Regions from separate parts of the Hydrogenibacillus sp. N12 genome, predicted to be linked through region 2. Evidence: riboswitches for the same ligand, from Rfam matches in the RefSeq annotation. Region 2 holds a riboswitch; the other holds the start of a gene.
What was found. Region 2 has a riboswitch for cyclic di-GMP ahead of K2M58_RS11935 (copper amine oxidase N-terminal domain-containing protein). Riboswitches for the same ligand answer to the same signal wherever they lie in the genome.
Positions count from the first base shown of each region.

Region 1 (10,695 bases), 290 kb from region 2:
TGACATAAAGACGGTCGATTGGTGGCAGACCGGTGACGGGGTTCACAAAGATGACAGCGCCTCCAACGCGATCCGGCCGTCGTCGCCGAGCCGAACCCGGACGTGCGACCGCCGCTCTCGAAAGCGGAGGCTCGCCGCACCGACGGCGACCTCGACCTCCGGATGGACCGTCTCCAGCTCGACGGCCGCCGCCCGGCCGACGGCGACCTGCGTCGGGACGCCGGACTCGCTTCCGGCCTCCCGGAGGCGGGCGCCGCCTTCGGCGTACAGCCGCCCGCCGCGAAGCGGTCCGGCGACGACCGCCCGGCCGAACGTCTCGATCTCGGACTGGAAGGCGCCCCGGTCGCCGATCACGACGTCGCCGAAGGCGATGACGCGGGACGCTTGAACGTAACCGGCCCGGACGCCGCTTTCTTCCAGCATCGCCATCGGGCGGGCTTCGGCGGCCGCATGCACCCACCGCACCGCCGCCGCCAGCGCTTCCGGTCCCGGCGCCTGCCGGTGCTGTACGCCGCCGATAAAAAGCGCCCACAGGTCAAAAAAATGCGTTTTTCCCCCGTTCGCCTCACCGCCCTCCGTCCAAAGCAGCCGAAGCCGCTTGAGCGCCTCCCGGATCCGGTCCGCGTCCTCTCCGACGATCGCGGTCACGAGCGACCGGAACGCTTCCGGGCGGCCGAGGCGGGCGGCGATCTCCGGCACGCTCTGGGCGGCGCGGATTTTCTGGATCAGTCGGAGGAGGCTTTCGTCGAGGGCGTGGAGCGCCCGGATGTCCCCGGGCGTCCACCGTTCGTCGCCCGAGACGATCCGGGAACCGACGGCGCCCCCGGCGACGACGATGAGGCCGCCCGACCGCACCGTCGCCCGGGTGATCTGCCCGTGTACCACCACCTGTTCCCGCGCCTCGACGAGCATTCCTTCCGTCACATCTCCGAAAATTTCCACAGAACCGGCGAAGCGGATGTTGCCGCTTTTCAGATCGACGGGGCCGCGATGGACGAAGAGCGGGCCGATCGCAAGGCGCACCTTCCGGCGGCTCGCCTGAACGGTGAGGAGGCCGGACCGCTCGGCGACGATCTCCCCCGTTTCGGCGTCGTAGCGCACGCCGGCGCCGGCGATGACCTCGACGGGATAGACCGGCTTCGGCGGGATCGGCTCGCCAAAGACGCTCGTGCCGGGCCGGCCCGGCACCGGCGGGTGCACCCGGGCGAGCACCGTCCCCGCCTGGACGCTCGGAAGCCGCCGCCGCTCGCGATAATCGATCGCCTCGTCCTCCCCGGCATCCTGAAGGGCATCGACCGGCGTCGTCTCGACGAGCCACTCGACCCGGCCGTCCTGCCCCTCTTCCGGCGGCGTCCCCCGGGCGACGATGTAGACGCCCGGCCCACCCCGGGCAAGCGCCTCGACGGCCCCGGGATCGATGCCGGTGCGCACTCCCCGGGCGGCCAGAAGCGACAAGAGGGCGGCCGGGTCGTCGCCTTCCGGACCGGACGGCGCCTTGCGCTCGGCCCGAACCTCGAGCGGCCGGATGTGCCAGAGGATCGTCTCGCCATCCATCGCGCTCCCCCCGCTTTCGGCGTCTGCATCCGTTTCGGCGCGCCGCACGGCGTCGTCGGATCCCCCTCCATCCCGCACAAATGAATAAACGCCGACTAAATAAATAAAGCAGGGCTTTGCGACAAAGACACCCCACCCGTCGGTCGAACCCGCATCCGATTCGGCAGCCAGACAGCCATAGCGGACGCGCCGCCGTAGGCTCACGGCTTTGCGGCCCATCCTTTCGGATGGTGTGCCTTTGTCGTCGGCCATGTTCGGTTTTGGTCGCAAGATCCGACGTCGACGCCGGCGCCCCGGCGAATCCTGAAAAAGCCGCGCGTTCGACCGGCGCCACGACCCCACCGCCCGCACCGGAATGGCCGGCATCCGGTTGTTCCCTTAGTCTATCAGGACTAGGCGGGTGGGACCAGACCCCGATTATGCACGCCCTCAACCGTCCGCCCGATCCGGCGGGCGACCGCGATACAGGAGCGAAAGAAGCTGCACCCGGTCGGAGACGCCGAGCTTGGCGAAGATGTTGGAGATGTGATTTTTCACGGTGTGCTCGCTGATAAAAAGCGTCTCGGCGATCTCCCGGTTCCGCTTCCCGAGGCTGAGTTCGAGCAACACCTCTTTTTCCCGCTGGGTGAGGGTCGAAAACGCGTCGATCCGCTTTTTGAGCCGCTCCACCCGCCACGTCTCCGGCTCCGCCGGCGCCGAAAAAACGGCGTCCGGAACTCCGTCCCCGACGGCCGAGGAGGTGGCCTCGCCGACCGGAGCGGGGTCGCCTTCGTCGGCGGCCGGCGCCGGGCCGGCCCCGTTTGCCGTTCCGTAAGCGGCGATCGGCCCCGGGCGTCCGCCGCCGTCCGCCGGCGCCCCGCCGGCGGCCTTCTCGGCCGCCCCCCCACCGACGACCTCCCGAACCGGCGCTCCCGCCTCCGGCCAACCCGACCGGGCGAGGAGCGCCTGAAACGCCGCCATCCGCTCTGCCACCCGGCCCGCCTGCCGGAGCGCCTCCGGATGCCGGGCCAGAATGTCGATCGCCGACGCCAAAAGCGCTTCCAGCGCCGTAAGGACCGCCTCGGGATCGTCCTCCGCTTCCGGCGCCGGGCGCGCCGGCGCTTGTGCCCCGTTCGGTGCACGGGTCTCGTCGACGAGCGCCGCTTTTGCCATCGCCCCTTCCATCGCCCCTTCATCCCTCTTCCCGATGCTCCACGGATTCTCGGCGTAAGCCGGCAGCACCAGCAGCCACGCGGCGACCACCGTCCCTTCCCGGCGGACGGGATAAACCCGTCCCATGAGATCCCAGCCGGCCTGGAAAAAGGCACAGGCGGCGCCGTCCCGGCCGGCGAAGGCCGCCTCCGCCGCCGCGGTCGCCTCTTTCGCGAAGACGACGGCCTCAAGCGGCCGGCCGGAGAGCGCTTCCGGTTCGAAACCGAGGCGCACCCAGAGGCGGCCTCCCGCCCAGCGCACGATCGAACCTTCGCCCATCTTCTCGAGCAGGAGAAGGCCCCACTCCGACGCCTGAAGGGCGGAAAGAAGCGGATCGACCGCCTTCCGCCTCTCGTCCGGCCCGGCCGCCTGCTTTTGGGATCGGCGGTGCCTCATTCGCTGCAAAAAGACGAGCGCCCACACCGTCAGGGGAGCGAGTGAGAGGGCCGATACGGCCCACAAGGTTGCGAGGTGGTCCACGGTCTCCCCCTCCCACTTCATCCCCCCCTGCCGACAGCACTCGACACCATACTTTACCACTCGTCCGCCGGACGGACCATAGGCATGGTCGCCTATCCTCTTGGCCCGCGGCCCGAAGCGTCCTCCATTCTTCCTAGGAAGTTCGAAGCATCGCCCGTAAAACGCCGCCGCGCCGGGGCTTCCCCCGGCGCGGATCGCCCGGCCCACCATCGCGGTTGACGTATCGGCGCAGCTGGCGGTTTCCCCCGGCGCGGATCGCTCGGCCGTTCCGTTGCGGTTCGTTCGTTCGGTCTTTCGGCGACAATGATTTCGGGCTCCCGCCGACGGGCCGGCCGGCTATGCGAAGACGGGCCGATCGGCGCTTCGACGACGGGCCGATCGGCTTTCTGACGAGGGCCTTTATCGGCCATGCGGCGATGGGCCGGTTCGGCTCCCCGACTCCGGTCCTTCGCTTCTTCCGGCGATGAGCGCATCCCAGACGAAAAGATGAACAAACCCCCATACCGTTCCGAGGAGGGCCCCGGCGACGGCCGCCACCGGAAGCCCGCCGGCGGCAACGGCGGCGACGATCGCCGCGCCGGCATGGGCAAGGAAGGTGTCAACATCGGATGTAAAATCCCCAATAGCAGCGGATAAAGATTCCCCAAAATCACCGGCATGATTTCCTCAAAATCATCGGGATGAATTCCCCACCCCTGTGTCGAACTATGGCACCTGCCATCACTTTTGGGGAGGTGCCGGTGATGAGGGAGAGTGAGAAGATGGAGATCAGGAAGCTGTATGAGGAGGGCGTCAGCATCTCGGAACTGGCCAGAAGATACGGCCATGACCGCAAAACCATCCGCAAGGCTGTGAGTGAGCCGAGGCAGCAGGAGGAGGGGAGGGTGAAGTCGCGCAGCCGTAGGGTGAAAGGCCACAAGCTGGAGCCGTACAAGGCCTATGTGGAGCAGCGCATGCGTATCGGCGTCCTCAATGCGGAGCGAATCTTTCGCGAGATCCGGGAGCAGGGATATACCGGCGGAATTACCGTACTGCGCGAGTTCATGCACCCTCTCCGCCCGGTTGTCTCTGCCAAGGCAACCGTGCGGTTTGAGACGGCTCCGGGGGAACAAGCGCAAATCGACCTGGGCGCATTCCCCTACCTGGATCCGCAGGGCCATCGGCGCAAGGTATGGTGCTTTGCCATGGTCCTCGCCTACTCCCGCATGCTCTACCTGGAGTTTATCAGAGCGGCGGACCAACGGCATATCCTCCAGGCGCTCCGGAACGCGCTGGAGTTCTTCGGCGGGGTTCCAAAGGTCATGCTCAGCGACAACTGCTCCCCGCTGGTCGTGGCCAACGACGGTCATGGACACGTCGACTGGCAGCCGGCGTACATGGACTTCGCCAAGTACTACGGATTCGTGCCCAAGGCCTGTAAGCCCTACCGAAGTCGCACCAAAGGGAAGATTGAACGGCCCATCGGGTATATCCGGTCCAGCTTCTGGCCGGTTTCGTTCGTGGACCATGACGACCTGAACCGGCAAGGTGCCATCTGGCGGGATACGGTGGCTAATGTGCGCATCCACGGCACGACGCGGGAGCAGCCGGTGGTGCGGTTTCAGGCCGAGACGCTTAAGCCCCTGCCTAAGAGCCGGTACACGCTGGCGTACGCCGATATGCGCAAGGTCATGAGCGATTGTCGCATCTCCTGGAACACGAACATGTACACCGTTCCATGGCGGTATGTGGGGCACACCGTGCTGGTCCGGGAGTTTGAGTCAGGCCGCCTGCAGATCGAGTACGGCGGGCAGGTCATTGCCGAACACCGCGTGCTCACAGGCAGGCACCAGGTCTCAACCGACCCTGAGCACTTCAAGGGCATCCCGGCTGGGACGCCTCATCCGGATCGAGGCAAGGTGCCAGGGTTGCAAATCGGGCCGGACGTGGAGCAGCGGGAGCTGTCCGTCTATGAGCAGATCGCGATGGGAGGTCAGGGGCAATGAGTGAGGCGTTGGTTTTGGCCAAGGCCGAGGAGCAGCTGCTGGAGCTGGGATTGAAGCGCGCCGCGGCGGTGCTGCCGGCGTGCGTGGAGTGGGCAGCGGGGCACCAGGCGACCTATGCGGAGTTCCTGCACAGACTGCTGGATGCTGAGCAGGAGGAGCGATACAGCCGTTACATGCACGCCAGACTCCGCATGGCCAACTTCCCGTATCACAAGACCCTTGCAGATTTCGATTTCTCGTTCCAGCCGTCCGTCGATGAGCGACAAATACGCGAACTGGCCGGCTTGACGTTCATCCGGGAGGGCAGCAACGTCATCTTCCTGGGACCGCCGGGGGTGGGCAAGACCCACCTTGCGGTGGCCCTGGGGATGGAGGCGATTCGACAGCGCATGAGCGTCTACTTCGTGACCATGCAGAAGCTGGTCGCTGACTTGCGACGGGCGTACCAAGAGGGACGGCTGGACAAGCGCCTGCGCATCTACACCCAGCCGAAGCTGCTGATCTGCGACGAAGTCGGCTACTTGCCGCTTGACGCCTTGGACGCCGCGAACTTCTTCCGGCTCGTGTCGGAGCGCTACGAGCATGGCTCCCTGATCATCACGTCCAACACCAGCTTCACCAACTGGGGGACACTCTTCGGTGACCAGGTGCTGGCCTCTGCCTTGCTCGACCGGCTCCTGCACCACGCCACCACCATCAACATCCGCGGCAACAGCTACCGGATGAAGGACAAGCTGCGCGCCGGGGTGACCCATGCGCTGAAGGAGGAGGTGACCGCGTAGATCGAACATACGTCTGGGGAATGATGCGCGATGATTTTGGGGAACTGAATCCGCTGTTTGTGGGGAATCGAACGCGATTTTTTTGGGGAGTTTTAATCCGCTATTGACAGAAGGCGAAAAAGGCGGCGACGTACGGACCGATCCCCCGGGCCCGGACGGCCAGGGCGTACAGCGAAAAGCTGCCGACGGCCGCCGCCCAGTACGGCCCGATTTCCGGCGCCGGGATCCCCCGGGCGGCAAACGGCGCCCAGAGGGCCGTCAGACTCCCGGCGAGCAGGACGGTCACCCCGCCGTAGAGAAGCGGATAGGCCCGCACCGCCCGGCCGACCGGCAACCGGACGGCGGCCCAGACGCCGGCAAGAAAGAGCGCTCCAAGGACGACAGGGGCCGTCGCCAGCCGGATCGCCGACCGCCCCAGGGGCCCGAGGTCTTCCATCATCGCCGCCACGAGCCGCCGGGCGGCGGCATCAAAGGCGTCGAGGTCCCGCTCCATCGCCTCCTCCAAAAGCCCGACCAGGGCGAGGGAGGCCGCCGTCGCCAGCCCGAAGAGCAAAAGGAGGCGGAGCCGAAGGCGCCAGAAGGGAAGCGAACCGATCGGAAAAACGCGCCGAAGCGCGACCACGCTTTTTTTGAGCAGGCGCCGATCGACGAAGAAAAGAAGGTAAACCACGAACAAAACGGCGACGACCGCCGCCAGAATCCACGCGGCCCGGGTGAGCGTCTCGTGGTAGACGGCCCACTTTTCGCCGACCCATTTGCCGAGGGAGATGAACGTCGCCGTCCAGAGGAACGCTCCGCCGTAGGCGAAGACCGCAAAAAGGGGGGGCGGCACCCGCAGGATGCCCGCCAGATAACCCGTCAGATGCCGGACGCCGGGGATGAAGTAGCCGACGGCGATGAGCGGGTAGCCGATCCGGTCGAACCACGCCGACGTCCGCTCGATCCGCTCCGGCGTGAGATGGACGACCCGGCCGTAACGCAAAAGAAGCGGCAGCCCGAACACCCGGCCGAGGAAATAGGCGACGGTGATCCCCGCGATGCTCCCGGCGGTGGCAAGCCCGACCGCCGCCCACCAGGGGAAGACGCCCCGCCCGACGAGCGTGCCGACGTACACCATGAGCGTCTCGCCCGGAATGGGAAGGGCGATCACTTCGAGCGCCAGCGCCACCGCCAGCGCCACAAGCCCGTACTGGGCGATCCACGTTTCCACCGGCAAACCTCCCGTCCCGTCCCGCCCTGAAGACCGCTCGCTCTTTGTTCTCCGGAACCCGCCGCAGGCGGGGAGTCCGGCCGGCGTCGTTCGCCCGGGTGGCCGCCTCCCCCGGTGGGGAGACCGTCGGAGGCCGGCCGACTCGCTGCCCCCGGCCGTCGGCGCCCGATCGGAGGCGGGACGACAGGTTCCCGGGCTATTATAGCGGACCGGCCCGCCCCAAAAAAGATAAAAAAAACGGCCCGCTCGGCAAGGACCCCGTTTCGCCGGGTCACAACGGAGCGCGCTTGCCGTCACAGGCCTTTCTTCGATCGCCGCCGACGCTCAGATGACCCCCTGCGCCGCCATCGCCTTGGCGACCCGGAGGAAGCCGGCGATGTTCGCGCCGGCGACGAGGTCGCCCGGGACGCCGTACTGGCCGGCGGTCTTGAGCGCCGTCTGGAAGATGGAGTGCATGATGTGCTTTAAGTTTTCTTCGACTTCTTGGAACGTCCACGAAAGGCGCATGCTGTTTTGCGCCATCTCCAGCGCCGAGACGGCGACGCCGCCGGCGTTGGCCGCCTTCCCGGGCGCGAAGAGGACGTCCGCCTCCTTCAGGCGCCGGACGGCCTCGAGGGTCGTCGGCATGTTGGCGCACTCGCCGACGGCGACGACGCCGCCGGCGATGAGGGCCTCGGCGCCGGAGAGGTCGAGCTCGTTTTGCGTCGCGCTCGGCAGGGCGATATCGCACGGCACGGTCCAGATCTCGGCGCTCCGGGGGACGTAACGGGCGTTCGGCCGCGCCTCGGCGTACTCCCGGACGCGGCCGCGGCGGACTTCCTTGATCTCCTTCATGAGCGCCACGTCGATGCCGTCGGGGTCGACGACGTAGCCGTCGGAGTCGCTCATCGCCACGACCGTCGCTCCGAGCTGGGTCGCCTTTTCGGCGGCGTAGAGGGCGACGTTTCCGGAGCCGGAGATGACGACCCGGCTGCCGGCAAACGACCGATTCCGCGTCCGGAGCATCTCCTCGACAAAGTAGACGCAACCGTAGCCGGTCGCTTCCTTCCGGACGAGGCTCCCGCCGTAGCCCAAGCCCTTCCCGGTGAAGGCACCGGCCTCAAAGCCGCCCCGGATGCGCTTGTACTGACCGAACAAAAAGCCGACCTCCCGCTCGCCGACGCCGATGTCCCCCGCCGGGACGTCGACGTCCGGCCCCATGTGGCGGTAGAACTCGGTCATAAAGCTCTGGGCGAAACGCATCACTTCCATCTCCGACTTCCCCTTCGGGTCGAAGTCGGCGCCGCCCTTGCCGCCGCCGATGGCGAGGCCGGTGAGGGCGTTTTTGAAAATCTGCTCAAAGCCGAGGAATTTGATGATGCTCGCGTTCACCGTCGGGTGAAAGCGGATGCCGCCCTTGTACGGCCCGATGGCGCTGTTGTACTGCACGCGAAAGCCGCGGTTCACCTGCACCCGACCGGCGTCGTCGACCCACGGCACGCGAAAGGTGATCATCCGCTCCGGTTCGACGAGCCGCTCGAGGATGCCGAGGCGCCGGTACTCCGGATGGGCCGCCAGGGCGGGAACGAGGGTCGGCAGCAGCTCCGTCAGCGCCTGATGGAATTCCGGCTCGCCAGGCGAGCGTTCGATCGTCCGGGCGAGCACGTCCTCGACGTACCGCTCCGCCGTCGCCACGTCGGCGGTCGTGACCAGACCTTCCAGCATGATCTCCACTCCTTTTGTCTTCTGCCGTCTTTTTTCTTCGCCTGCGGAACTTTCTTTGCCGGCGGATGAACTTCCGCCCCCCGCTTCGACCGCGCCCGCCGGCCCCCTCGCCCCGGGCCGGCGCAGCCGGCCGCCTCCGTTCGCGTTGTTCTCATCGTAACAAAGGCGAAGCATCGAAGCAATAGAACCGTTCGATAAAATCGATCTCAAAATGAGATGGTAGCGGCGTCCTCATCTGTGTTAAACCAGTTGCGGATCACCGGATTTTGTGATATAACAAGAGCAACACCGCCGGAAGCGGAAAAGGGGAGAGGGCCATGCGGAGCGCCGGATTCGTCTACGACCCGGAGTTGGAGCTGGAGCTTCCCGAGACGTCGCCCCAGGAGTTTCAACCGGAAGCGGCCGACGCCGAGACGCTCCTTCGCCTCGAGCGGGCAGCCGGCCTCATCCCGGACCGGATTGGGGCCCTGGAGGCCCGCTACGAAGCGCTGTATCGCCGGGCGCTGGAGGAAGAAGGCGAGGCCTTTTACGCCGCCATGGAAGAGGCGCTCGCCGTCGCCCGCCGGATCGCCGATCTCAACGTCTGGTACATGCGCCTGACCGGCCGGCCGATCACGCCCTACTACGGCTGAGGGCTGAGGCGCCCCCGGCGGCGGGGCCGGCGCAGGCCGAAAAAAAGCGGCACCCGAACGGGTGCCGCATTTTGCTTGCCCGCCGCGTCCCGCTTCGGGCCGCCGCGTCCCGCTTCGGACCGCCCCCTTCCGACGCTCCGCTTCCCTATCCTTCGCCGGTCCCGCTCCGCTGTTTTGACGGCCAGGGTCCGCCTTTCGCTTCCGCCGACGGCCCGATTCCCCGCCGCCGTCAGCGGTTTTTTTCCTGGCCGTTTCCGACGATGAGGACGTCGACGAAGCGGGTTCGTTCCATGATGCGGTTGGCCAGGGAGCCGTGGAGGATCTCCTGCCAGCGGCTCATCCCCGTCTGACCGAGGACGACCTGGGTGATGGCGTTTTCCTTGATAAACTCGACGATGACGTCGATCACCGGCCGGCCGCCGGCAGCGCGGATGAAAAACTTTCCGCCGAGGATTTTCGCCAGGGCCTCGATTTCCCGGAGTTTTTTCCGCTCCGCCTCCGAAAGCCGATCCGCCGGCTTCGTCGGGACGTGGAGGATAAAAAGCTCCGCCTTCATCCGCTGGGCGATCCGCCAGCCCCGGCGGATGAGCCGCTCGGCGTTGCCGCCGTCGCTCACGAGGACGAGGATCTTCGGGCTCGCGCCGGCGACTTCTTCCGCGCCGTCGTCCTCCCGGTATTCCTCGAGGCGCTCGTCGACGTCGTCGGCGAGCTCCCGGAGGGCGAGCTCGCGTAGGGCGATGAGGTTCGTCGGCCGGAAGAAGTGCTCGAGCGCCTGGGGGATTTTCTCCGGTCGGTAGATCTTTCCCGCCTTGAGGCGCTCGAGGAGCTTTTCCGGCGGGAGGTCGACGAGCTGGACTTCGTTGGCCACGTCGAGGATCCAGTCCGGCACCCGCTCCCGGACCTTGACGCCGGTGAGGTCTTCGACGATGTCGTGCAGGCTTTCGAGGTGCTGGATGTTCATCGTCGACAGGACGCTGATGCCGGCGTCGAGGATCTCCAGCACGTCCTCGTAGCGCTTTTTGTTTTTTGAACCGGGGACGTTGGTGTGGGCCAGCTCGTCGACGATGACGAACTGGGGCCGGCGCTTGATCACGCCCTCGACGTCGAGCTCGTAAAAGGTTCGCCCCTTGTACTCGATCGGCTTCAGCGGGAGCACG
Region 1 is NZ_CP080953.1:187,233-197,927, reverse strand. Features, by position in the region: gene K2M58_RS01085 (flagellar assembly protein A) at 43-1,554, opposite strand; cyclic di-GMP riboswitch class I at 1,714-1,801, opposite strand; partial or broken gene K2M58_RS12460 (LuxR C-terminal-related transcriptional regulator) at 1,984-2,184, opposite strand; gene istA (IS21 family transposase) at 3,933-5,210, shown strand; gene istB (IS21-like element helper ATPase IstB) at 5,207-5,992, shown strand; gene K2M58_RS01065 (DedA family protein) at 6,093-7,202, opposite strand; gene gdhA (NADP-specific glutamate dehydrogenase) at 7,527-8,906, opposite strand; gene K2M58_RS01055 (hypothetical protein) at 9,224-9,538, shown strand; gene K2M58_RS01050 (universal stress protein) at 9,768-10,695, opposite strand, start outside.
Region 1: another riboswitch for cyclic di-GMP. It lies ahead of K2M58_RS01085 (flagellar assembly protein A); the one in region 2 lies ahead of K2M58_RS11935 (copper amine oxidase N-terminal domain-containing protein).

Region 2 (10,695 bases):
GGGAACAGAAAAACGTTTTTTCCGCGTCGTGTCTGTCTTGCCTTAGGGGTGATCATCAATTGGACCGGATTAAACATCAGAACGCCAAAACATCTGCTTATGCGCTTCCGCTTGCCTTAATCCTTCTCCTCTTTGCGAGCGTTACGGGACTGGCGCTGGCGAGCCTGACGATCACGTCTGCTTCAATCGGTGCGAAAGGGGACAACGCCCTGCGCGCCCAATCGATGGCCGACGACGGCCTTGTCTACTGGGAAGCAAACTTCGATCAGAAAATAAAAGAAGCCGGCAACGTCGATCCTTCCGCTGCAGACCGAACACTCACGCAAATCGTAGCGTCCATCACGCCGCCCGATAACGCAGGATTTACGCTAGAAAAATCGGTCTCACCGATCAGCGGCGACCAGCACGGCAAAATAGATCCGAATGTCTACTCGGCCTACGTTACCGTCACCGTAAAAGGCACGTACGGCGCAAGCGAACGGAAAATCACCCGGACGTACCTGGTAACGACCGTGGCCAAACCGTTCATGTTTGCACTTGTGACGGACGGAAAGTTGTCCTTTAACGGTGCAGCGTATGTGGAAGGAGACGCTTTGATCACCGGCCCGCTCGAATCATCGCCGTATGCCCATTATGATTGGGGGCTGTTCGGCGGGGACACGAAAAGAACCGGCTATTCCGCACTGAAAGGGAAACTCTATTCCGAACGCGATGACATCATTTTGACCCATTACAAACGGTTATTCGGCAGTTGGGTAAAGGAACAGCTTCCGTTGACACCCGAAAACTTACAGAAAGGTTTTGTCGTCCCGCCGACGCTGTCGCACGGAACGGTTGAAAAACAAACCATACCGGTGAGGCAACTGGTTTCGGAAAAAGAAAGCCAGAAGCCTTTGCTTTCAGAGGACGTTGTGTACAAAAAATGTAAAGCATGGAATAAACGAGGAAACTGCACGCGTTGGGAGACAGATTTGATCGTCAAAGCACAAGATATTGAATTAATGAATATTCTAAATAAAAATAGAGGACTTTGGGTTAAGGGCAAATTAGAGATAAAACCCAACGTCACTTGGCTCATCGTAAACGGTGATTTGCTTGTTGAAGGAGACCTGATCATCGGAAAAGGCGCTTCTCTAAGCGTTTGGGGCGGTAATGTTTACGTCGGCGGGAAAGCGGAAGTGCAAGGGGATGGTGCGGCTCGTAGCGCTTTACAACTTAATCCCGGCCAATGGATGTATGTAGCAAAGGACACCCTCATGAAGGACGCTTATTTCCAGGGAACGCTTTATTCAAAAGGGAACGTAAGGATTCAAAAGAACCTGTGGTATCGAAGCACGATCTACACCGCTGGTGAAGCAACGATCGAAGACTTTGAGATGCAGGCTAATAACTTTACGATCGTTGCTGCCGACAAAGAGGTGCTCGTCAAAAACAATAACCTCTTTAACAGCCAACCGCTCGTGATGAACGCTTATTTTTATTCAAACCAGGATATAACGCTTTACGGCGTCGGCTCAAATATCGAAATCCACGGCGGCGTCATGGGAAGGAATGTGATACTGAACGCCGCAAAAGGAAAAACTTGGGAATGCTGGTTCGGTCTCGACATTTGTTTTGAAGAACCGCAGGAACAGCTGCCGATCGAACGGTCCCGCCTGAAGATCTTTTATAATCCCGACGTCATTCTTAATCCGCCTTCGGGAATTTATCAGCCGGGTCCGTTGACATATAAAGTGTATTCAACGTCACTCCAAGATTAAATGAACCATTCCAATATGACGGTCTGCGCTTCGTCGTCTCCATGGATGACCAAGTCGCCAAAAAGAATACATTGTCGACATCCGTGCGGGTCTTCTTGTATAATAGACGCACAATCCGCTCAGGGCAAACGGCGCGAAAGCGCCGGGCGCAAAGCTATAGGGGCTAAAGTCTCGTCGGAGCGACCGATGGTACGTGAAACGGAACGCGGCATCGCCGACGGGGCCATGCCAGCCAGCTGCCGGATTCCACACGCGTGTCTGAGACCTCAGACCATGCGCGCGAGTTCACGGCAGCTCGCGCGTTTTCGTTTTCCGGCAGCGCCCTTCAAGCGGATTCCCGTTTCGGCGTTCACGCTTTAAAAACCTTCAAGAGGAGGGAAGGGCGTTGCGGTCGGTCCATCGTCTCTTGATCGTCGCGTTGGCGCTGATCTTCGCCTTCGCTCACTCCGGTGCCGCGCTCAAACCCGTTCGGGCGGCTTCTCAGGACACTTCGGCGGCTTCCCCGTCCTCCAATGAAACCCAAGCGCCGCCTCCGTCTTCACAAGAACCGACGCCTTCTCAAAAACCGAGCGCTCCGGCGCCGACCGATCAAGCCGGCCACGTCTCGAGCGGTAAACAGAACAAAGACGAAAACGTGGACGAAGACGAAGACAAAGACGAAGATGAGGATGAGGATGAGAAACAGAAAGTTGAATTGAAAAAGGAGCGCAAAAAAGAACAAAAGCATCTCAAAAAGCTCGAAAAGGTGGAAGAAAATTACCGGAAGGGGTTGGAAAAAGCCCTCGAAAAAGTGAAGGGCACGCCGGCCGAGCCGATCATTCAGCGCCTGAACGACGCGACGCTCGAAGAACTGCAAAATTTATTGGCTCTCTTGAAAGGCGAAAGCGGCGCCAACCCCGCCGCGAACGAGCAAAATCCCGCCGGGCAGCCTGAGGACGAACGGACAAACCTCGAAAACGCGCTGAAAGCGCTGGACGACGACACGCTCGATGCCGTTTTGACGCAAACCGCCCTCGTCAAGCTCGCCGAGCGGTCCGTCAAAGAGCAGACCGAAGTCTTAAAAGAGATCGTCGAGGTCTACGAGAAGCTGGGCAAGCGGAAGGCGGCCCTCGCCGCGCAGGAAGAGCGGCTTCGGCGCGATCCCAAAGACCGGGAAGCGTACGAGAAGCTCGGCCGGTTGCTCAAAACGTCCGGGGCGGCACAAGGCATCCGCGTCTACGTCAACGGCGAGCTTCTCGCGTTTGACGTCGCCCCCAAGGTGGAAAACGGACGCACGCTCGCGCCCATTCGCGCCATCGCCGAAGCCCTCGGGCTCACCGTCACGTGGAATGAACGGACGCGCGAAGTGACGCTGGCGAACGGCGAAAAGACGATTACCTTGCAGATCGGCAACCCCACGGCCAGGATCGACGGGCAGGCCGTCGCCCTCGACGCGCCGCCGACGGTCGAACGAGGACGGACCCTCGTTCCTCTCCGCTTCGTCTCCGAAGCGCTCGGGGCGGGCGTCGACTGGGTGCCGGAGGGGCAAGTCGTCGCGGTCACGACGCCGTAAGCATGTCCTGATCACGAAAAAGCGCCCAAGCCTCAATCGGCTTGGGCGCTTTTCGCTTTGAGTTCCACCGATTCCCGGGCCACCACAGCGCGGAGATACGCCAGCACGTCGGCGCGCAGATCGTCCCGCATGAGGGCGAACTCGATCGTCGTCTGGATGAAGCCGAGCTTTTCGCCGACGTCGTAGCGCGTCCCCTCGAACTCGTAGGCGTAGATCGCCTCGTGCTCGTTCAGCCGGGCCAAAGCGTCGGTGAGCTGGATCTCGCCGCCAGCGCCGGGCGGAAGGTCGTCCAGGATCTCGAAGATCCGCGGCGTGAGGATGTAGCGGCCCATGATGGCGAGGTTCGACGGCGCCGCGTCGACGGGCGGTTTTTCCACGAGGTGCGACACGGCGTAGACGCGCGGGGCGAGCTCCTTCCCGGCGACGATGCCGTAGCGGGAGACCGCTTCCCGCGGCACGGGCTTCACGCCGAGGATCGACGCCCGATAGCGCTCGTACTGCTCGATCATCTGCCGGAGGGCCGGCTTGTCCGCGACGACGATGTCGTCGCCGAGGAGGACGGCGAACGGCTCGTCGCCGACGAATTTCCGCGCCGACCAGATGGCGTGCCCGAGTCCTTTCGGTTCCTTCTGCCGGATGTAGTGGATGTCGGCGAGCTGCGTCGGTCGGACGACTTCTTCGAGGAGCTCCCATTTGCCCTTCGCCCGAAGATTCTGCTCGAGCTCCGGCGAGACGTCAAAATGATCCTCGATCGCCCGCTTGCCTTTGCCGGTGACGATGATGATGTCCTCGATGCCCGACGCAACCGCCTCTTCGATGATGTACTGGATCGTCGGCTTGTCGACGATCGGGAGCATCTCCTTGGGCATCGCCTTCGTCGCCGGCAAAAACCGCGTCCCGAGCCCGGCGGCCGGGATGATCGCTTTGCGGATGACCATGGCGGCACCTCTTTCGACGGGGATCCGGCAGGCCAAGCCCGGCCCGCCTCGGCTCCAACGTTTCGTTCGCGCCGGCTAAACCCCCGACCGGCCCGATCTTCTTTCGGGTCAGCGGGCGGCGTCCGCCTCCGGCCGCGCCGCCGCCCGGACGGCAAAGAGGAGCGTCCCTTCGGCGGCGACCTCGCCCTCGACCGTCGCCACGCCCCGGCCGCGGCCGATCGGCCCCTTCATCCGCTCGATCTCGACCGCAAGGTAAAGCACGTCCCCCGGCCGAACCGGCCGACGAAAGCGGACGCCGTCGAGGCCGGCGAAGAGGGGGAGCTTCCCGCGGTAGTCCTCGTGGCTCAACAGGGCAAAGGCGCCGACCTGCGCCAGCGCCTCGACGATGAGGACGCCGGGCATGACCGCATAGCCCGGAAAGTGGCCGATGAAATACGGTTCGTTTATCGTCACCGCCTTGATCCCCTCCGCCCGCACCCCCGGCTCGACGGCGAGGATCCGGTCGACGAGAAGAAACGGCGGCCGGTGCGGAAGCACCGCCTGGATGTCTTCGATCGTGTGCATGCAGACGCCTCATTTCCCAGGAAATGGTTCACCCCGGCCCGCCCGAAGCGACGATCGGCGTCGACCGGAAAAGCGGTCGGGGAAAGCCGCCGCGACCCGAGCCGAAACGTTCGGGCGAGGACGGACGCGTCATCCGAGGATGATGGCGAGGAGATGCCACCACGTCGCGGGATGGAACGCCTCCCACCACGCCGTCCGGCGGCCGAGAACGGCATAGCCCAAAACGAGGCCGAGCCCGAAGGCGAGCGCGGCCGTCAGGGCAAACATCCCGACATCCGCCCGGCGCCGGCGCCGGCGGGAGGGCGGGCGGTTCCCGCCGCCTCCCGCCGCGGCGCCGCCGGAGGCGTTCGCGGCGTTCCGCCCGGAAGCGAGCCGGCCGCCCGGCGGCCGCCCGGCGCCGGAACCGTCTCCGGTCCGTCCGCTTTCGGGGAATCGTGGGTCGAAATCCCGCATTCCGCCGCTCCTTTCGCGTCGACGTTCCCGCCGACGTTCGCTTCGCAGGGTGCACCGGGGCTCCGCTTTCAAGCCCCGTTTAACGGTTCCGCCCTCCGAGCTCATCGCTTAAGCCGTCCATCTCGTCCGTCTGAACGGCGAGGCGGGCGAGAAGCCCCGTATGCCGGAGGGCAAGGAGGGCCCCGGTGAGCTCCGTCCCGAGGTCGACGGCGGACCGCTCGAGGGCGCCCTGGACGATGCGGGCCCGTTCGGTTCCCCGGAGGGCCGCCGGCACCGGCTCCGCCGCCGGCAGGCCCCCCGCCGGAAGCGCGCCGGGGCCGGTCGGAGCGAAGAAGGCGCCGTCGCCGAGCGCCCGGAGCGCATCCGGCCGATGGACCCGGTAGAGGGCGAGCCGCTGCCCGGTCGCCACGACCGCGCCGTCCGCCGTCCGCGTGAAGACCGCCCCGTCCGGCCGGACGACGAGGCCGGCGGCGTCACGGGGAATCGACACCGGAGCGCCGTTGTCGTCGAGCACAAACGCCCCCCGGCCATCGACGAGGAAAAGCCGCCCGTCCGGCGCAGGCGAAAGGGAAAACCGCCCGCCGCGGGCGAGGACGACGCCGCCCGGCGGGTCTCCTTCCGGCGGCCGGAGGCGGAACCAGCCCTCCCCTTCGATCGCGAGATCGGTCGGCTCGCCGCTCGAGACGAGGACGCCGGCCAAATCCGTGCGCAGAAAGGTCCCGCCGGCGCCGGCGCCGCCGCCCAGGCGGACGCCTTCCGGCGTGAGGCGGCTCTGGCCCGCCGTCTCGCCGCCGGGCTGGTTCTGATACGCGTCGAAAAACAGCGTCTGAAAGGCGACATCCCGCGGCTTGGCGCCGACCGTATCGGCGTTGGCGACGTTGTGGGCGGCCGCATCGAGGCGCGCCTGGGCCGCCAGAAGGCCGTGCCGGACGGCGATGAGGCTTCGCTCCATCAGACCTTCCCCACCTCGTTGATGAGCCGGTTCAGCGTCCCGTCGGCGGCCAGGAGCGCCCGCTGATTGGCTTCGAAGTACCGATACGCCGCCATCGCTTCGGTCATCGCCCGGGCGAGGTCGACGTTGGCCGCCTCAAAAGCGCCCCGCTCGATCCGCACCGCCCCGAGGGGAAAGCGCCCGTCGAGGCCGGCCCAGACCGGGGCGCCGCCCATGCGGAAGCGGTTCCCGCCGTCTTTGACGAGGCCGGTGACCGCCGGCACGTCCGGCGCCGGATCGTTCCCCGCCGGAAGGCGCCGGTCGGCGAAGACCGCCACCGCCGGCCGATAAGCGAGGGAAAACGCCGGCGCCGCCGGATCGACGAGGCGGATCCGGCCGCCTTCCTCGACCCGCACGTCGTAGACGGCCGCGCCGAAGCGGACGGACAGCGGGTGCGGCGCTCCGATCGGAAGACCGTCCGGCCCTTCGTCGACGACGAGCAGCCGGTCGCCGGCGGACGTCGCCAGATACCCTTCCGGGTCGATCGTAAGCCGGCCGTCCCGGGTGTAGGCGACCGTCCCGGCCGGCGAGCCGGCCGGCTGCACGGCGAAAAACGGGATCCACCGGGGAGCCCCCGGCCCGCGAACCCCCTCCGGCAGCGCCGTCGGATCGAGATCGGCGACGAGGGCGAGATCAAGGGGCCGGCCGGTGGCGACGATCGGTCCGGACTCAAAGCGCGGAACGATCTCATGGATGTAGACGCCGGCGTAAGTCGAACCGATCCCGACCGGCGTCGGCGCCTGTGCGCCGGTCGGGCCAGGGCCCACCCCGGTCCCGGCGCCGGCGGGGGCCGGGATGGGACCGGCGCCGACGCCGGCCGGACCGACCCCCGGGCCGGGGTCTCGAAGCCGGGCGAGGAAAAGCTCCGGAAAGGCCCGGCTGATCGCCTGATCGGCCCGATAGCCGGCGGTCTCGAGGTTGGCGAGGTTGTCCGCGACGACTTCCGTCCGACGCCGCCCGGCGAGCAGTCCCGACGCGGACGCTTCGATCCCCCGGATCACTTCGACTTCCCCCTTTCGCCCGGGTCGGCCCCGGGCCGTTCTCCGTCCCGATCGTCCGACCGCCCGGATCGCCCGACCCGTCCGCGAAGCGGCCGCCGGACGTTCCCGCGCGACCGACGTTTCCTCAAGGCCGGAAAGGCCGGAAGCCCATGCCGATGCGCCGGCCCCGGGCGCGGTTTAAGCGGTCGAGCTCCTCCAGCATCTTCCCCGTCCCGAGGGCGACCGACCGCATGGGGTCGTCTGCCAGCACGACCGGCACGTGAAGCTCCTCGGAAAACCGCCGGTCGAGGCCGTAGAGCAGGGCACCGCCGCCGGTGAGGACGATCCCCTTGTCGACGATGTCGGCGGAAAGCTCCGGCGGCGTCCGCTCGAGGACGCTTCGGGCGGCGGCGATCATCTCCCGGATCGGCTCGTCGAGCGCCTCGGCGACCTCGTCGGACGTCACGCGGACGGTCTCCGGAAGGCCGGTGACGACGTTCCGGCCCCGGACGTCCATCGCCTCCGACCGGAGCCCAGGGAGGGCGGCGCCGATCTGGATTTTGAGGGCCTCGACCGTCCGTTCGCCGACGAGAAGGCGGTGCTTGCGCTTCAGGTAGGACATGAGGGCCTGATCGAGCTTGTCCCCCGCCACTTTGATGGAGGCGGCGGTGACGATGTCGCCGAGAGAGAGGACGGCCACATCCGTCGTCCCGCCGCCGATGTCGATGATCATGTTGCCGCTCGGCTGGAAGATGTCGAGGCCCGCTCCGACGGCCGCCGCCTTCGGCTCTTCGACGATGTAGACCTCGCGGGCGCCGGACTTTTCCGCCGCCTCCCGGATCGCCTTTTGCTCCACCGTCGTCGTGTTCGACGGCACGCACATGAGCATCCGGGGACGCTGCCAGAAGCGGCGGATGCCGACTTTGTCCAGGAAATACTTGAGCAGCTTTTCCGTTGTTTCGAAATCGGCGATGACGCCGTCTTTGAGCGGTCGGACGGCCTGGATGTGCGCCGGCGTCCGGCCGATCATGTGGCGGGCCTCCGCGCCGACGGCGAGCACCTCGCCCGTCTCCACGTTCATGGCCACGACCGTCGGTTCGTCGAGGACGATGCCCCGGCCCCGGACGAAGACGAGCACATTGGCCGTACCGAGATCGATGCCGACGTCTTGGGCGAACATAGGCGGCGCATTTCCTCCCGGGGCTCCGCTGGTCCTCCGCTTCCACTAGTATAACGGATGAGGGTGTCGATGGCCAGGGCGAGGCTTCAGGCGCCTTCCGTTCCGTCGCGGCGATATTTGTTGCGGGTCGCCTCTCCGCCCCGCAGGTGTCGGATCGCTTTGTGGTATTCCAAAATTTCCTTCACCTGTCGGGCCAGCTCGGCGTCGATTTCGGGGAGCCGTTCCGTGAGGTCCTTGTGAACGGTGCTCTTGGAGACGCCGAACGCCTTGGCGACGGCGCGGACGGTCTGGCGCTTTTCTACGAGGTAACGGCCGATCTGAACCGCCCGCTCCTTGATGTAATCATGCAAACTGCCTCGCCCCCCTCGCCACATCCTCGCCGCAGACAGACGCTCAACCGTCTGGTACAGTATATGGGCCCCGCCGGGGGGTTATTCGATCGCCCCGCCTCCCATCCGCTAAAAAAGGCCGTGCTGGGCGCACGGCCTTGACCGCACCGGAACGGACGGCGGCGTCCTCTCCGGTCCGCGGCGTCAGTTCTGGCTCGGCAGGACGGTCAGCGGATCGACCGGCCGGCCGTCCCGGAGCACTTCGAAGTGAAGGTGCAGGCCCAGGTCCTTCCCCATCGGGCTCGTCCCGGCGGTGCCGAGGACGTCCCCCTGCCGGACGGCATCCCCTTCCTTGACTCGGATGGCGCCGAGGGAGGCGTACGTCGTCCGGGTGCCGTCGCCGTGGTCGACCCAGACGACGCCGCCGACGACCGGATCGACGTCGGCCCGGGTGACGGTGCCGTCCATCACCGCGACGACGTCAAACGGCGTCTTTCCGTCGACGGCCAGGTCGATGCCGGTGTTCGGGTAGTAGCTCTGGGCCACCTCGACGAGCGCCTTGGCCCGTTCTTCGGCGGACGCCTCGTCGTTGTAAAACGGCCGGACGATCTTCACCGGCGTCCCGTGGGCAACCGGCCAGATCGGCGTCTTCGCCTTGGTGACGGGGACGTCGTCGGCCGCCGGCACCTCGAGCACCGCCTGAGGCTCCCGGTCCGACACCGCCGGCAGCCCCTGGTCCTTGTCCATCGTGTACGGCTTGGTGCTCTGGTACCAGAAGATGAAGCTCAGGATGAAGGCCGCCGCGGCGAGGTAGAGGGCCGGGAAAAACCATTTCCGGGCGATGAGCCCGCCGAGCCACCGCCGAAGCCGCAGCGCCTTCCCTTCGTCGCCGGCGCCACCCTGGTCCGCGCCGTCCGTCGCCGGACGGTTCAGGGGAGATTCGCGCTCTTTGTCCATGGGGCATCACCTCAGTCCCCATCATGGACAAAGGCGCAGGGGTTTATACATTTTTTTCCCAAATCACCGGCGTTCGGACGATCCGCGTGCCGGGATAATAATGGGCGAGAATCTCTTCCGCCGTCCGGCCGGCCTCCGCCATCGCTTTGGCGCCCCACTGGCTCAAGCCCACGCCGTGGCCGTGGCCGTAGGTGACGAAGGTGATCCGCCCGCCGCCCGGGTCGACGTCGAAGCTGGCCGAGCGGAGGCCCAGCCGTTCCCGAACGGCGCGGCCGGTGAGCATCGTCCGGCCGGCGGCGACTTCGGCGACGTATCCCGCCGGCGTCCGGGCCGCCACCCGGAGCGTCCGAACGGCGGATAGGGGGAGGCCCAGCCGGGAGGCGACTTCCGGCGCCTCGAGCGTCGTCACCCGGACGAAGTCCGGCGCCTCCCGGTCCCACGGGGAGGGCACGGACGGGAGGTACGGAAGCGGCCTGGAAAAATACCGCCCCGCCTCTTCCGTCCGGCCGTTGCTCAGCGCAAAAAAGGCCGCAAATATAGGCTCGTCGTCGTAAGTGAGGATCATCCCCGCCGTCGCATCGACCGCCTCCGCCACCCGCCGGTACCGATCCGGAAAGGCATCTTTCCAGCGGTCCCGGAGCGCCCCGACGTCGACGTACACCTGGTCCGCTTCGCCGTCTTCCACCCAGGCGCCGCCGGGAAGCGGCCGGCGCGGGTGGGCGCGGGCCCAGGCGACGTACGTCCGGGCGGCGATCGCCTGCGCCTTGAGCGCCTCGGGCGGAAAATCCGCCGGCATCTCGCCGGCGACGACGCCGATGAGGTAGTCCCGGAGGCTCACCCGCTCCGCCCGCTCCGCGGCGCGCCGGTAGACGACGACGGCGGCCGAGCGCTCCAGCGCCTCCGCGGCGGCATCGACCGCCGGGCGGGCCCCCGCGGCCCGACCGCCGGGCCCGAGCGCTGCCGCCCCCTCCGGCCCGACCGCCGCCTCCGG
Region 2 is NZ_CP080953.1:2,555,471-2,566,165, forward strand. Features, by position in the region: gene K2M58_RS11925 (PulJ/GspJ family protein) at 1-46, shown strand, start outside; gene K2M58_RS11930 (hypothetical protein) at 60-1,760, shown strand; cyclic di-GMP riboswitch class I at 1,874-2,004, shown strand; gene K2M58_RS11935 (copper amine oxidase N-terminal domain-containing protein) at 2,395-3,312, shown strand; gene galU (UTP--glucose-1-phosphate uridylyltransferase GalU) at 3,345-4,250, opposite strand; gene fabZ (3-hydroxyacyl-ACP dehydratase FabZ) at 4,359-4,814, opposite strand; gene K2M58_RS11950 (DNA-directed RNA polymerase subunit beta) at 4,944-5,267, opposite strand; gene K2M58_RS11955 (flagellar hook-basal body protein) at 5,347-6,219, opposite strand; gene K2M58_RS11960 (flagellar hook-basal body protein) at 6,219-7,259, opposite strand; gene K2M58_RS11965 (rod shape-determining protein) at 7,384-8,418, opposite strand; gene spoIIID (sporulation transcriptional regulator SpoIIID) at 8,505-8,768, opposite strand; gene K2M58_RS11975 (M23 family metallopeptidase) at 8,952-9,704, opposite strand; gene spoIID (stage II sporulation protein D) at 9,748-10,695, opposite strand, start outside.